Linked DNA regions of Dehalococcoides mccartyi 195. The protein of the gene in region 2 interacts with the protein of the main gene of each other region in a pairwise test. Links are inferred from orthologs where the notes say so. Each region holds a gene or a part of one and is shown on either strand. Other genes may lie near its edges.

Region 1 (7,773 bases), 190 kb from region 2 along the record:
GCACCTTCGGCCGCTGCGCCCTGCCTGCTGAAAAGTGCTGGAGATACTGCCCGGAAAGCCGGTCAGTATGGTAGCCCCCAGGTCACCTATATCTATTCCCAGCTCAAGTGCATTAGTGGAAACCGCCCCAAGCAATCTGCCTGAGAAAAGCTCTTTTTCTATCTTGCGGCGGTCTTCGGCGGTATACCCTCCCCGATAAGGCTTGATGAGGTCTGCAAACTCCGGCTTTATGGCTATCAGGCGGTCACGCGAATATTTATAAATAAGCTCGGTCAGCCGTTTGGTACGGGTAAAGTCCAGGGTACGTATTTCGTGGCTGACCAGTTCGCTTAGAAGAAACGAAGACTCCGAGTTGGCGCTATGGCGTATGCCGTTAGCCGGGTCAATAATGGGCGGATTCCAAAAGACAAAATCTTTTTCTGACCTGGGAGCGCCGTCATTATCTACCACTGAAAAAGGCAGCCCGGTCAGACTTTGGGCATGAACGCCGGGGCTGGCTATAGTAGCCGAACTGAGAATAAACTGCGGGGAACTGCCGTAGTAACGGCAAAGACGCCGAAGCCTGCGGATAATGTTTGCCAGATGCGAACCAAATACCCCCCGGTAAATATGGGCTTCGTCTATCACCACATATTCCAGGTGGCGTAAAAACCGCCCCCACTTCTGGTGAGACGGCAGTATGGAAACATGGAGCATATCCGGGTTTGAAAGTATAATCCGGGCTTTCAGGCGTATATCCGCACGGCTGTTGCCGGGGGTATCGCCGTCATATACAGCTATTTCCTCATCTGCCAGGAGTGAAGGCACTGCCAAAGATTTCAGGCTTCGCAGCTGGTCCTGTGCCAAAGCCTTAGCCGGGTAAAGGTATAAAGCTCTGGCATTCGGGTCTGAGAGCAGTTTTTCCAGCACCGGCAGGTTATAGCACAAGCTTTTGCCGCTGGCCGCCGGGGTGGCCACGATAATATTCTTCCCCTGCCGGCTAAGGTTTACAGCATTTGCCTGATGGGTGTACAAGGGCAAAATCCGTTTTTTCCTGAGGCGTGCATCTATCCGGGGCAACAGCGGGGCGTCAGTTCTGGCATATTCCGCCGGACGGTATGGCAGGCGTTCAATATGGGCTATCTGCTCCTGATAATCAGGCAGGGACGCAATGTAGGCTAAAAATTCGGTAGTTTCCAAAAGCCTTTATCCTAAACCGCCATTATTTCAATCTGAAAATCACGTATAACCACATCAAACCCGCCATCAGTCACAAAAGCCAATACTTTATTCAGTAACTGGTCAGCCACCACAGCACTGTTGCTGATACAGCTTATACCAATAACCGCCGTCTTCCATCTGTCCATTTCTTCGGCTTCGGCTACCGAAAGATTAAAACGGTTTTGCAACTGCCTGATTAACGGCTGAATAATCTGGCGTTTGCCCTTCAGCGAGGTATTTTCAGGCAAGTCCAGCCACAGTTTTAATATACCGGCGTGCAAACTCACCCAAACACCTCTTTTAAAGCCCTTAAATGAATATAGCGTTACCCATATATTACGTCAAGTAAACACTTGCCGGAATATGGTATATTATACCTAAATATAGCGCATTTGTTTTACAACACAGGTACAGTGTGATATAATTTTGACTTTAAATTGAGTAGAATAACATAAGGGGAATAAGTTTGGACAAACAGGAAAAATCTCTGATTATCAACGAATTCAAAAAGAGCGAAAACGATACCGGCTCTACTGAAGTGCAGGTAGCCTTGCTCACTGCCCGTATTCACCAGTTAACCACCCACATGATTGCTAATAAACATGACTTTCATACCAAGAGAAGCCTGCTTACTTTGGTTGGCCGCCGCCGCCGCTTGCTCTCATACATGCGCAACAATAACGGGGCCGGTTATCAGGAGCTTATTGCCAATCTTGGCCTTAGAAAATAAATATTGCCAAAGGCAAATAACCCTGTAAGGAGATTACGTTATTGATAACTGCCAACTCATTTGAACGAACTATTGGCGGCAGAAAACTTACTATAGAGAGCGGGAAAATGGCCCGCCTTGCAGATGCCGCAGTAACTATCCGCTATGCGGATACCGAATTACTGGTAACACTTTGTGCTGCCAAAAAACCGCGCGAAGGGGTGGATTTCCTCCCCCTGACTATAGACTACGAAGAGCGGATGTATGCCGCAGGCAAAATCCCCGGCGGGTTTATCCGCCGCGAAGGACGCCCCAGTGAACAGGCTATTTTGGCCGGACGTCTGACAGACAGACCTCTCCGCCCCCTTCTCCCCAAGGAGTGGCGGAATGAACTTCAGATTATTATCACCGTAATTGCCTCAGACAAGGAAAATGACGCTGATATCTGGGGTGTGGTAGGTGCTTCAACCGTTCTTACCATGTCACAAATACCCTACGAAGGCCCGGTGGGAGCCAGCCGCGTAGGTTATACAAACGGCGAATTCGTGCTTAACCCCACCTTTGCCCAGCTGGAACAAAGCCAGATGGATTTGGTGGTAGTCAGCACCCGTAAAGCCGTAGTTATGATTGAAGCCGGGTCTAAGGAAATTCCCGAAGACCTTATGATTAAAGCGATTGAGTTTGCCCATCAGGCAAATCAGGAGCTTATTGACCTGCAGGATGAAATCCGCGCCAAGCTGGGCAAGGAAAAACTGCCGGTGCCGGTGCTGGAAATACCCGAAGAAGTCAAAGCAGCGGTAGCCGCCTTTGTAAAAGGGCGAGTAAACGAAGCCCTGAGCCATCAGGATAAAACCCTCCGTGAAAATGCGGTTGAAGCCCTTCAGAGCGAACTGGTTGAAGCTTTGGCAGAGACATATGCCGAAGGCGATATTCTGGCCGCTTATGATAAAGAAATCAAAAAGGCTATCCGCTCAACTATACTTGAAAAAGATATCAGGGTAAACGGACGGGGTATTAAGCAGCTCCGCCAGCTGGACGCTGAAACAGGTATTCTGCCCCGCGTTCACGGTTCAGCTTTGTTCACCCGGGGTGATACCCAGGTTATGGCCATTACCACACTGGGTTCTTTGCAGGAAGCCCAGCAGCTGGACGGCTTGAGTGCCGAAGATACCAAGCGTTTTATGCTTCACTATAATTTTGCCCCCTTCTCTACCGGTGAAGTTAAGCGTTCCGGCTCCCCCGGACGGCGTGAAATCGGTCATGGTGCTTTAGCTGAAAGGGCTTTGGTGCCTGTCCTGCCCACTCCCGAAGAATTTCCCTATACCATTCGTATGGTAGCTGACGTAGTCGGTTCATCAGGCTCTACTTCTATGGGCAGTGTCTGTTCGTCCAGTTTGTCACTTATGGATGCAGGTGTACCAGTTAAAAAAGCTGTTGCCGGTATTTCCATCGGCCTTATTACCGGTGAAAATGATACCTACTGCACCATTACTGATATTGAAGGTATTGAAGATAACTACGGCGATATGGATTTCAAAGTTGCCGGTACCCGTGACGGCATAACCGCCATACAGGTGGATATGAAAGTCAAGGGTATCAGCTTTGACGTTATCCGTGACGCTATCTACCAGGCCAAAGAAGCCCGCTATACCATACTGGAAGTAATGGACAAGGCTCTTGCCCAGCCCAAGACCGAGCTTAGCCCTTACGCCCCCAGAATGTACAAGATAAGCATTGACCCCTCCAAGATTGGCAGTGTTATCGGCAGCGGCGGCAAGACCATCCGCTCTATTATTGAGCAGACCAATACCACCGTTGATATTGAAAATGACGGCACAGTGGTCATCGGTGCTACTGACGAAGCTTCGGCCCAAAAAGCTATAAAGATAATTGAAGACCTGACCAAAGATGTAGAAGCCGGCAGTGTTTATACCGGTAAAGTTACCCGGATAATGACCTTTGGTGCTTTTGTTGAAATCCTGCCCGGCAAAGAGGGCATGGTACACATAAGCGAACTGGCCGACCACAGAGTGGAAAAAGTGGAAGACGTAGTTAAAGTGGGTGACGAAATAACAGTAAAGGTAACTGAGATTGATTCACAGGGCAGAATAAACCTGTCACGCCGGGTCATTCTCAATCCCAATGCTGTTCCCATCTCCCGCAACCGTGATTCCCAGCCGCGCCGTTCCGGGCCTTTCCGCCCTCAAGACCGGTCTAACTCATAATATATTAGGAGGCGCTATGACACCTATAAAGGTTGTAGTTCACGGTGCCTCAGGCAAAATGGGCCAGGAGGTCTTAAAGACCCTGTGCCAGGAAAATAACCTTCTTCCGGTGGGAGCAGTGGACATACGGGCAAAAAGCCCTGCCCTGCCCCTGCCGGACGGAAGCGGCTCTATCCCCTATTCGGCAGACCTCTCTTCCGTTCTTTCGCAGACCAAGCCGGATGTAATGGTAGATTTTACTATTGCCAAAGCTTCCATGCCTGCTATCCGCATTGCCGCCGCCCACAAGGTTAATCTGGTTATAGGCACTACCGGCTTTTCGCCTGAGGAAATATCAGAAATTGAACAGCTGGCTAAAACTAATGATATCGGCATTATAGTTGCACCCAACTTTGCCCTTGGTGCTATAATAATGGTTCACTTGGCACAGGAAGCATCACGTTTCCTTGCCAGCGCCGAAGTGATAGAGCTGCATCACGATAAGAAACTGGACTCACCTTCCGGTACTGCGCTGGCTACAGCAGCCGCCATGCTTAAAACCCGGGGTGAAGCCTTTAACAAACCGGCTAAGGAAAATATGTCAGATGCCCGCGGACAGGAACATGACGGCATCCGGGTGCACAGTGTGCGCCTGCCGGGTTTGCTGGCCCATCAGGAAGTTATTTTCGGAGCGGCCGGTCAATCTTTGACTATACGGCATGATGCCTTCAGCCGCGAATGTTATATGCCCGGTGTGGTACTGGCGATAAAAGAAATAGTCCAAACCAAAGGTTTTGTTTTCGGTCTGGACAAACTGCTTAAGCTTTAGGAGGCAGTCCATGGGTTACAGAGTGGCCATAGTAGGTGCTACCGGAATGGTAGGTCAGGAATTTATAAAAGTACTGGAGAAACGGGATTTTCCTATGGATACCGTTTCACTCCTGGCGTCAGACCGCTCTGCGGGCAAGAAAATGATGGTCAAAGGCGAGGAAATAGAGGTCAGGGAGACCGCCTATGATTCGTTTAATAACGTGGATATAGCTTTGTTCTCTGCCGGGGCGGATATTTCACGCCATTTTGCCCCCATTGCCGCCCAGCACAAAGCAATAGTAGTAGATAACAGTGCCGCTTTCCGCATGGACCCCAAAGTCCCCCTGGTAGTACCGGAAGTGAATATTGAAGATATTACCAGGCATAAAGGGATTATTGCCAACCCCAATTGCTCTACCATTCAGATGGTAGTCGCCCTGTACCCTCTGCACAAGGTAAATCCAATTAAACGTATTGTGGTAACTACCTTTCAGGCTGTGTCCGGCACGGGCGTAAACGCGGTAGATGAGCTGCAAACCCAAACCCGCCAGCTCCTTGACGGACAGAAAGCGGTTGCCCATGTATATTCCCACCAGATTGCCTTTAATGTGCTGCCGGAGATTGACGTTTTTCTGGACAGCGGCTATACCAAGGAAGAATGGAAAATGCTGGAAGAAACCCGCAAGATTATGCATGCTGACAACATACAGCTTTCAGCTACCTGCGTAAGAGTACCGGTTATCACCGGCCATTCTGAAGCTGTAACTATAGAATTTGAACGTCCCATGGAGCCGGAACAGGCCCGGGATATACTCCTTCGGTCACCGGGTATAAAAGTACTGGACGAACCGGCTGTCAAACTTTATCCGCACCCCTGGCTGGCCACCGGTACAGACGAGGTATTTGTGGGACGGATACGCAAAGACATTTCCAACCCCAATGGTTTGGTTATGTGGGTGGTGGCGGACAATGTCCGGAAAGGCGCGGCCCTAAACGCCGTCCAGATTGCCGAAGAACTGGTCAACCGCGGCATGATAGGAGGTTAAGATGAAAGAATTAGGCAGGCTGATTACGGCCATGGTAACCCCGTTTAAAAAAGACGGGACAGTAGATTATGCCCAGGCTCAGAAACTGGCTCTGGGACTTCTTGATTCAGGCAGTGACGGGCTGGTGGTAGTTGGCACTACCGGCGAATCACCTACCGTTACCTGGGAAGAAGAACACGCCCTGTTTGCAGCTGTAAAATCTGCGGTCGGCAACCGGGGAAAGGTTATTGCCGGAACAGGTGCTAACAGCACCCAGGAAGCCCTGGAAAATACTCTCAAAGCGGAGAAGATTGGGGTAGATGCCTGTTTGCTGGTAGTGCCCTATTACAATAAACCCACCCAGGAGGGGTTGTACCTTCATTTCAAGACTATTGCCGAGGCTACCAAGCTTCCCTGCATACTTTATAATGTACCCTCACGCACCATCACCCACATGAGTCCGGAAACAGTAATCCGCCTGAGCCAGATACCCAATATTGTGGGTGTCAAGGAAGCCAGCGGCAAACTGGATGATATAGCCCAGATAATAAACAATGTCCGCCCTGATTTCACTGTCTGGAGCGGTAATGACAGTGATACCCTGCCCATGCTGGCCATGGGGGCTTACGGCGTTATCTCGGTAGCTTCCCACATAGTGGGCAAGCAAATAAAGGAGATGATAACCAGTTTTGTTTCGGGCAATACGGATAACGCAGCCGCTATTCACCGCCACCTGACCCCGCTGATACGCTCACTTTTTGTAGTATCCAATCCCATACCTATCAAATACGCCCTGAATTACCTGGGGTTTGAAGTAGGCGGGCTTAGACTGCCCATGACCGAAGCAGATGAAAAAACTGCTGCCCTGATACGCGAAAGTCTGAAGGGCTATACTATAGACCTGCCCATAAAATAAAAATGATACAGTCTGACAATGGTCTCTACCGTTTGGAAAAAACGGATATAAAACGTCTTGCCTATGTAACTGCCGAAGCCTTCAAAGATGACCAGCTTACTTCGTACCTCCTGCAGGGAGATACCCGGAAAATTAAGCGGTTACCGGTTGTTTTTGAATACTATGCCGCACTGGGCATAAAATACGGGCAGGCTTATGCCTCTTCGCCTGATATGGAGGCAGTGTCCGTTTGGTTTGACGCCCCGGTGCATATTTCTCTCTGGCAGCTGATAAGCTGCGGCTTTCCCGTAAAAAACATGTGGTGCGGGTTTAATTACTTTCAGCAGGATATGCATCTGAACAGCCTGTGTGACAAAATGAGAAACCAGCTATACCCTTTCCCCAACAAATATCTTGCCCTGCTGGCAGTTGCCCCCAAATACCGCTCCAGGGGATTTGCCAGTAAAGTAGTACGCCCTATTCTAGCCGAACTTGACCAAAGTAACACTGCGTCTTATCTTGAAACCCAAAACCAGACAAATGTAAGTATGTACCGCCACTGGGGGTATGAAGAAATAGGCCAGTTTGGTATCCCGCTTGCCAATATTTCACTGCACGCCATGCTCAGGAAAAACAGAAAGGACTAACATGGAGGAAATTCCTCTTCAATATCTTTACAAGCTGAATAAATCAGATATAACCAAAGCCGCCGAAGTTTGTGCCCGGGCTTTTCAAAATGACCCGGTCATAAGGGAGATTGCCAAAGAAAAAGCCAGCCCGGACGCTCTCTACCAGATTTTTGAATATATACTGAAAAGCCAGATGGAAAACGGACAGGCTTATGCCAGTTCGGCTAACTTAGAGGGGATAGCCCTCTGGGAACCCAATGATGTCCGCAAACCGCTAGGCCAGCGCCTCAGGCATCTATAC
Region 2 (7,716 bases):
AGCCATTATATCATTCGTGGCGGACCATCAACAAGATATTTTATTAGAGCAAAGCACCCAGAGCAGTAGCAATAAGTACTGCCGCAAATACTATACTAAGGTTAATTACTACCAGGATTACAATCCACTCCCAGCTGGTAAGGCGTTTGATGACAGCTTTTACCAGAGCTTCCTCAGCTTTGGCAAGTGCTTCATCTGCTGCTTTGCGTGCGCTTTGGGCGACCTCTTCGGCTGTCTGCCTTACCCGCATTACCTCTGCCACCGCTCTGTCGGCAGCAGCTCTGGCAGTGGTTTCAGCACCGGTAGCCCGTTCGGCAGCGGCTTTGGCAGTAGCTTCAGCACCGGTAGCTCGCTCAGCGGCAGATTTGGCGGTGCTTTCAGCTCTGGTGGCTAGCTCCTGCAAGATGGACATCGCAGTCCGGATAGCATCATCGCCGGCTTTGTCTGCAGATACAGCTTGCTGAGCCATATTTTCGGCAATTTTGAAACCGCTTGCAGCTGATTCTTTGGCTATTCGTCCGGCTTCGTCAACTGCGTCGGCTAATTTACCGCTGACTTTAGTGGCTGCTTCTATAGCTTCATCTCCGGCCACATCAGCCATTTCGGCCTTGTGAGCCAGCTGTTCGGATAAATGTAAAGCAGATACGGCCATTTCTTTGGCTTTGCGCCCGGCATCATCGGCGGCTTTACCTGCTTCGGTAGTTAGTTTTATAGTAGCTTCTTTGCCGGCTGATTTGGCAGCCGCAATAGCGGCGGCAACTTCATCACTGGCTTTTTCCGCTTGCTTAATAAGTCTCTCAAGAGCTTCTTTGGCAGCTTTGGCAATTTCTTCAGCCCTGATGGCTGTTTGTTCGGCGGCTCTCTGGGCAGCTAAGGCAGCTTCTTTTGAAGAACGGGCAACCTCATCTGCTTTGGCGGTTGCTTCTTCGGCTGCATATATGGCAGCTCTGGCTGTTTCTTCAGCGCTTCTGGCAGCTTCTTCGGCACGTCTGGCAGCTTCTTCAGCGGCCAAACTGGCTTGGGCAGCTGCTTCGGCGGCCGAAGCTCTGGCTTTTTCACTGGCATCGTCAGCAGCTTTTTTGAAGGTTTCGGCGGCTTTTACGGCAGCCTTATCAGCCTCAACTGAACGCAAAATAGCTTCCTGGGCTTTTGAGGCGGCTTCAGCCGCTTTTGCGACTGCTTCGGCAGCAGCTTTTTGGGCTACTGCAGCTGCATTTTCACCTGCAAGCCGGGCATCCTCCGCCCTTTTTTCGGCTACTTCTGCGGCATGCATAGAAGTACCGGCGGAGGCACTTGCTTGTTTTGCTGCTTCCTCTGCGCGTCTGGCAGCTTCCGCAGCGGCGCGGATATTAGCCTCCATTTCGTCCAGAATAATGGGCAGAGGCTTGGTCATAATTTTGGGACCGGGCTGGTCTACATGCTGACCCAGAGTAGGGCTTTTATTCTCCATTTTATCCTCTTTCCTTGGCCGGCTAGTAGTACCAATGCCACAAATAACCGTTGCCAAAAACTACATATAGCTCTGACAATCAAAACGAACTATTAAACAAGCAAGTACTTATATATAACTCATGTGTAGTCTAATCTATGCTCAATCCAGAGTCAATACGAAAGTATGAGTAGATAAGAATAAATTCTATTATGTAAAGCGAAAAGCTGGATTTGATTTGCGGTAGTTTAAGGGCAGATGGGTAAATATATTACCAGCCAAATATTGTAAATAATTAAATATTTAAGTAGATGATAATGGAATAAAGGTAAATATAACCTTGAATGCGGATAGCGGCTGATTCCTCGGGAAGGCAATGAGAGAGAGTATACCCTGGTGATTTAGATTTAACAGGTATTTAGAGTGGTGTGTGGTGGGGAAGCGGGGACTCGAACCCCGACGCCTTTCGACACATGATCCTAAGTCATGCCCGTCTGCCAATTCCGGCACTCCCCCGCTGTGAGAGTACATATTAACATTTTAGGCTTGGCCTCTCAACCTGATAATAAATAACCGGTTTGACAAGCAGGCTTTTCCATTATAACATCACTTGATGATTGTACTGTTTGGAAATAAAGCATATTACGATATTTTGGGATACATGGTCACTACCTGTCCGGGCTGTAAGACTACTTCGGTAATGACTGTTGAACAGCAGCGCAAAAAGCTCACGGTTTATTTTATCCCCACCTTTGATTTTTCCCGCAAGCAATACATGTATTGCGGCCATTGCCATGAGCGGTTTGAAATTGATAAAAGTCTCCAATCTACAGTGAAAGCCCGCCTGCTGAGTAAAAAGCAGATGGAAAACTTGATACAGCAACTGGAAATGGAAACACCCCGGTACGAGTGTGCTAATTGCGAAGCCAGAGTGGAAGCCGGTATGCGTTTCTGTCCTCAATGCGGAAATAGCCTGGGCTAAGGTTGAAAATATGTACGAAGATATTACTCGGAACATAAGGGACATACTGGCTGAGCTGCCGCCTGATGTGACACTTGAAGCGGCTGTCAAAAAACGCCAGCCGGCTGAAATACTGGCGGCTATAGAGGCCGGGGTAAAGATAATTGGGCATAACTATCTATCCGAAGCGGAGCAAACTTACCCGCTTATAGGGGAAAAGGTTGAGTGGCATTTTATCGGCAAGCTTCAGTCAAACAAATGCAAAAAAATTGTCCGTTTGTTTTCGGTGGTTGAAACGGTGGATAGTTTTGAAATAGCCTCCGAGTTAAACCGCAGAGCTGCCGAAATTGACAAGGTTTTATCTGTGTTTATAGAGATAAACAGCGGACGGGAAGAACAGAAATCAGGGGTATTGCCGGAAGATACCGTGGAACTGGCAAAGCGGTTATCCGGCTTGTCAAATCTCAGGCTTTCAGGGCTTATGACTATGGGGCCGGCACTGGAAGACCCTGATGAACTGCGTAGCGTATTCCGCCTGACTAAAAACAAGTTTGATGAAATAGCCGCTATGGGTTTGCCTAATACCGAGCTTAAGTTTCTTTCCATGGGCATGTCGGGCTCTTATAAAGTGGCCGTTCAGGAAGGAACTAATCTGGTCAGGCTGGGCACGCGTATTTTTGGCCCCCGACCCTAACGGGGCAGTGCTTTTAAGTGGAATACGATATCGTGCAGGTCCTGAAAAGGATAGCAGGGCAGATTACTCTGCTTAAAACGGTCAAGCAGCATATCGGTAGCAAAGGCGTATTCACATAGCTTGGCCGGCGGAAAATCAGAAGGGCCGTTACCGGCATAAATTACCTGGTAATTTTGTGATTTATAGTGGTTGGTATAGCTCTCTTTAAAGCCGTTTTCTACCATTTTGCCGTCAGGCCCGTAATAACGGGCATCTAGGCCGTTGCTGGTGAAAAGCGTGCGGGCGGCATTTATCTCAATATCTTTAAATCCCATTTCTTCCAGCATGGTATGAATATAAAAATCTAAGCCGTTACTTACCACCGAAAAGCGGATATCTTCCTGGCGGCAGTAGTTGATAAGTTCGTAAATGCCCTTCTTGGGTATGGCATTCTTGCGGATAAAATCAACCAGTGTTTCACGGTCTTCTTTTACCAGGGCGAAAGCCCGGTAATTAAAGTCACCTACGCTTATCTTGCCCTCTTGGTATTCACGCAGAATAGCACACCAGTCACCCTGGGCATATTTCTCAAGTATTAAAAAGCTTACATCCCCTTCGGTAAGGGTGCCGTCAAAATCACTCTGGAACATTATTTTAGGTTTATGAGCAACGGGCATATATGTTTATCCTGTTCATCTGCTAATCACGGATTTCTTCGGGTATTTCATCTTCCGGCTGTATCTCATGCAGTTTTTCTTCACTCTCAAGGTGGTCTATATAAAGTATTCCGTCCAGGTGTTCGGTTTCATGTTCCAGCAGCTGGGCAACAACACCGGTACCTTTTATGCGGAAAGCCTTACCGTGGCGGTCAAGCCCCTTGGCAGTGACAGTTTCGGCTCTGGTAAGTTCACCAAAATAACCTGGAATGGAAAGGCAGCCTTCGGTCACCTGTCTCTGCCCTTCTTTTTTCACAATCTCAGGGTTAATAAGCACTGTGGCTTCTTTAGCGTCCGGTTCGCGGAAAACTATCAGCCTTAGAGATACGCCTACCTGCGGGGCAGCAAGCCCTGCTCCGTCAGCGCTCTTCATGGTTTCAATCATGTCATCAATGAGTGTTTGAATAGAGCCGTCAATAGACGGTACTTTTTTAGCCTTCTTCCTTAATATAGGCTCAGGCAACTCACAGATGCGGCGTATTGCCATGAAATTTCTCTCCGTTTATGCATTAGTTTTTGAAATTACCCTGTAATTATAGCATATTTAGCTTTGGCGGACAAAAAGTCAGACTTGCTCAAAGTTAAGCACTATGCTACCATATCTTGCACAGTCGGGGTGTAGCGCAGCCTGGTAGCGCACCTGAATGGGGTTCAGGTGGTCGGAGGTTCAAATCCTCTCACCCCGACCATTTTCTTTAAACGAAAGCCCTCTTTTAAAAGAGGGCTTTTTTATTGCCGGGTCAGCAAGTTTAGGATGCTTGTTCAGGCTCGTTTAAGAACCGCCTGCCAGTGCTCCTCCAAATACCTGCCAGGCCAGAGCTGTCTTGGCAGTAAGGCTCAGGAATATATAAACCTTCTCGCCAAACAGGTAATCCCGCCACTTGCCCACTTTCTTGTATTGCAGCCACATGTTTAGAGCAAAGCTGAAAAAGAAAACGAATAGAGTAGGCAGGGTAAAATAAACAAAGGTGGGTATATTTTCGCTGGCTTGCGATATTGCCCCGAAGAAATAAATACTTATAGCCACCCAGGGTATGAATCCGGCAAAACACCCGAAAGTGTATGAAAGCCAGTTGGTTTTGGATGTGGTCTGGTTATGAAGCTCCATCATCAGGCCAAACAGATTCATAGCAGCATTTGCCCCGAAAATTGCAATCAAAGTGGCTATATCATATATGCCGCTTAGCATGGCAATAAGTACAATCATAACAGACGAACTTAAGGCATATTCGTACCAGCGGGCGTAGTTAATCCCTTTTGATAAATTAGATTTGTACCAATCAAATATGCCCGGTGCAGATAACAGAAAATGGGCTGCGGCTGAAAGCAGCAGAAAAATGGCTACCATGGGGCCTATAGGCAGGTCAAAAAGTATTTCGGGTGGTTTAAAAGTAATCCCGCCGGGCCCGCCGCCGATAAAGTTAGTAGTAACCGGAAGTGAAAAACTGTTGCTGAGGAATAAGATAAGTATTGATTGGGCTAAATGGAAACTGCCCATGACAAGGTTATAAACCCGCAGATTCCTAAACGCTTGTGGCTGATTCAGCTCAGGCTGTTTTACTTTTTTGTTAGCCATATTACCTCCCGTCACCATTTACAGGTAAAAACAGGTAAACTCTCAAAAAAAGTTACAGGCTGTACAAAATGCCGCCTGTCAGTCCGGCGGCAGCACCCAGAAAAACCCCCCAGCCCATATCTACCAAAGCCATCTTCAGGCTGAAACTATTTAAAGTGGAATAATTAGTCAGGTCATGAACGCCGTAAGTAATAAAACCGAAAAGCCCGCCATAAGCCAGAGCGGCAAAAATATTGTCATCTGCCAAGGGCAAAGCCATAGTTACTATGCCCAAACTGAAAATCAGATAAACCAGTATGGCTGAAGGCCAGTCCGGTGACATACTCCCTCCGCTCCAGCGGGCAATGGAAGAAAGTTCGGTCACGTAAAATTTTTTGGCAATTAACCCAATCCAAATCATGTCCAGGACAAAGATAAGCACCAGTAATATCAGGTAGACCAGCAGACCGCTCATCTTTCCTCCTCAGGCCGTCTTTTCCATGTATTCTATAAACCAGCCGCCGGCCAGTTCGGCTACTTTTTCAAGTGCCCCTGGTTCTTCAAAAAGATGGCTGGCTCCCGGTAATATACACAGATGATTAGGAGCGCGCATTATCTTTTGGGCTTGAGTATTCAGTTTTAACACCTGAGAGTCCTTCTCCCCTACTATAAATAAAGTGGGGGATTCCACCATGGGCAGCAGTTCTTTGGCAAGGTCAGGCCGGCCTCCTCTGGAGACTACCGCTTTTATCTGTCCGGGCAGCAGCGAAGATGCGTAGAGCGCGGCGGCGGCTCCGGTACTTGCCCCGAAATATCCCAGCGGCAGGTCTTTGGTTTCTTCCCTGTCCTTCAGCATTTCGGTTACTTTTATAACCCTGTCTGCCAGAAAGCGGAAATTGTAGCGGGTATTGGCTATCAGGATATCCACCATATCTTCTTGGGGTGTCAGCAAATCAAATAAAAATGTAGCTAAACCGTAGCTGTTCAGCTGGTGGGCAACCTGACGGTTGCGGGGACTCTGGCGGTTTGAACCGGAGCCGTGCACAAATATCACCAGCCCTATGGGTTCCGGCGGTACAGCCAGCTCACCGGGCAGTTTGGTAGTGCCTATGACAACATTTATGGTTTTTTCGTATATCTGCATAAAAATTCCTGGCTATAGTATATGGCATTACTCTACCAAAGTCATTATAAATAAAGCAAAATTGTTAAGATATATTTAAAAATAGGTGTTTTCCCATAGTCCAAATAAGTACTAATACGCATTATCTTTAGCGGTCAATTATTGTAACCTTCTAACACAGACAGACTCTTTTCCTCACAGCGTTTGAGTCAATAAATATGGAGGAGGCCGAAATGAAAGTTACAATCAACGCCTGCCCCAAGTGCAAAAAGGAGAGGGTTATCAGGATAGAGGATGAAAATAACCTTTATGAGTATCGGGAAAGATATGTGCATCAAGATTGTGCCAAATGCCTAGCCAAGGAGATGGAATCTAAGGCAGTGGGTGCTGCAGCCTGACTATAGTATCACTTCAATAATAAAGCCCCCGGTTTTTCGGCCGGGGGCTTTTGATTTTGGTTAACTATTTTACTAGATAAAGAGGGGGGCCAGTACCAGAGTAATGGTGGAGAGTAACTTTATCAGTACGTGGATTGAAGGGCCGGCAGTATCCTTGAAGGGGTCACCTACCGTATCACCTACCACGGTTGCGGCATGAGTAACAGTATGTTTCATAACGGGGCTGCCGTCTGATTCAAGCATTTCGCCGGTTTCAATGTATTTCTTGGCATTATCCCAGGCACCGCCGGAGTTATTCAGATAAGCGGCCATCATAATACCGCTTATGGTGCCTACCATCAGGAATCCGGCAATGGCCATAGCGGAATCATATCCGGTCACCTTAAGGAAAATACCCAGCACAATGGGCGAAAGAACCGGAAGCAGTCCGGGGAAAATCATTTCACGCAGGCCGGCAGCAGCGGTTATATCTACTGCGCGGGCGTAATCCGGGCGTGAAGTCCCGGCCAGAATACCGGGGTCAGCCTTGAACTGGCGGCGTACTTCTTCAATAATCTTGGAGGCAGTTTTGCCTACGGCTTTGATAGCTACAGCAGAGAAGAAGAATACCAAGGCAACCGCCAGCAAGCCGCCTACAAATACTTCTATACGTGAAAGGTCTACCGCCATCATTTCGGTTTCGCCGCGAAGGAAGGCAACCCGCTCCAGGTAAGCCTCAAAGAGCAGGAAAGCAGCCAGACCGGCAGAGGCCAGAGCATAGCCCTTGGTCAAAGCCTTGGTAGTATTGCCTACGGCATCCAGATGATCGGTAATTTTCCTTACCTTGCCGCCTACTCCGGCCATTTCAATAACACCATTGGC

Evidence for each region.
Region 1: the proteins of def (region 2) and DET_RS05055 interact in binary tests that used the Escherichia coli proteins (3 or more experiments, as listed by UniProt). The link is inferred for Dehalococcoides mccartyi 195 from one-to-one orthologs.

The regions. Positions count from the first base shown.
Region 1 is NC_002936.3:887,321-895,093, forward strand. Bases 4,052-6,960 are described here. They hold DET_RS05055 (aspartate-semialdehyde dehydrogenase), read left to right. Parts: upstream 4,052-4,952; coding sequence 4,953-5,969; downstream 5,970-6,960. Other genes in these bases: DET_RS05045 (polyribonucleotide nucleotidyltransferase), read left to right, coding at 4,052-4,134; dapB (4-hydroxy-tetrahydrodipicolinate reductase), read left to right, coding at 4,151-4,942; dapA (4-hydroxy-tetrahydrodipicolinate synthase), read left to right, coding at 5,971-6,864; DET_RS05065 (GNAT family N-acetyltransferase), read left to right, coding at 6,867-6,960. Also shown: DET_RS05030 (DEAD/DEAH box helicase), read right to left, coding at 1-1,179; DET_RS05035 (DUF503 domain-containing protein), read right to left, coding at 1,191-1,487; rpsO (30S ribosomal protein S15), read left to right, coding at 1,667-1,930; more of DET_RS05045, read left to right, coding at 1,972-4,051; more of DET_RS05065, read left to right, coding at 6,961-7,490; DET_RS05070 (GNAT family N-acetyltransferase), read left to right, coding at 7,492-7,773.
Region 2 is NC_002936.3:696,801-704,516, forward strand. What follows is about bases 2,515-5,366. They hold def (peptide deformylase), read right to left. Parts: upstream 4,267-5,366; coding sequence 3,763-4,266; downstream 2,515-3,762. Other genes in these bases: DET_RS03955 (YggS family pyridoxal phosphate-dependent enzyme), read left to right, coding at 2,515-3,084; DET_RS03960 (MtnX-like HAD-IB family phosphatase), read right to left, coding at 3,081-3,740; heR (heliorhodopsin HeR), read right to left, coding at 4,552-5,355. In the rest of the region: DET_RS03940 (hypothetical protein), read right to left, coding at 44-1,450; DET_RS03950 (zinc ribbon domain-containing protein), read left to right, coding at 2,043-2,411; more of DET_RS03955, read left to right, coding at 2,422-2,514; DET_RS03980 (DUF2177 family protein), read right to left, coding at 5,408-5,809; DET_RS03985 (dienelactone hydrolase family protein), read right to left, coding at 5,819-6,478; DET_RS08705 (hypothetical protein), read left to right, coding at 6,691-6,855; DET_RS03990 (sodium-translocating pyrophosphatase), read right to left, coding at 6,928-7,716. UniProt on the Escherichia coli protein: Removes the formyl group from the N-terminal Met of newly synthesized proteins. Requires at least a dipeptide for an efficient rate of reaction. N-terminal L-methionine is a prerequisite for activity but the enzyme has broad specificity at other positions.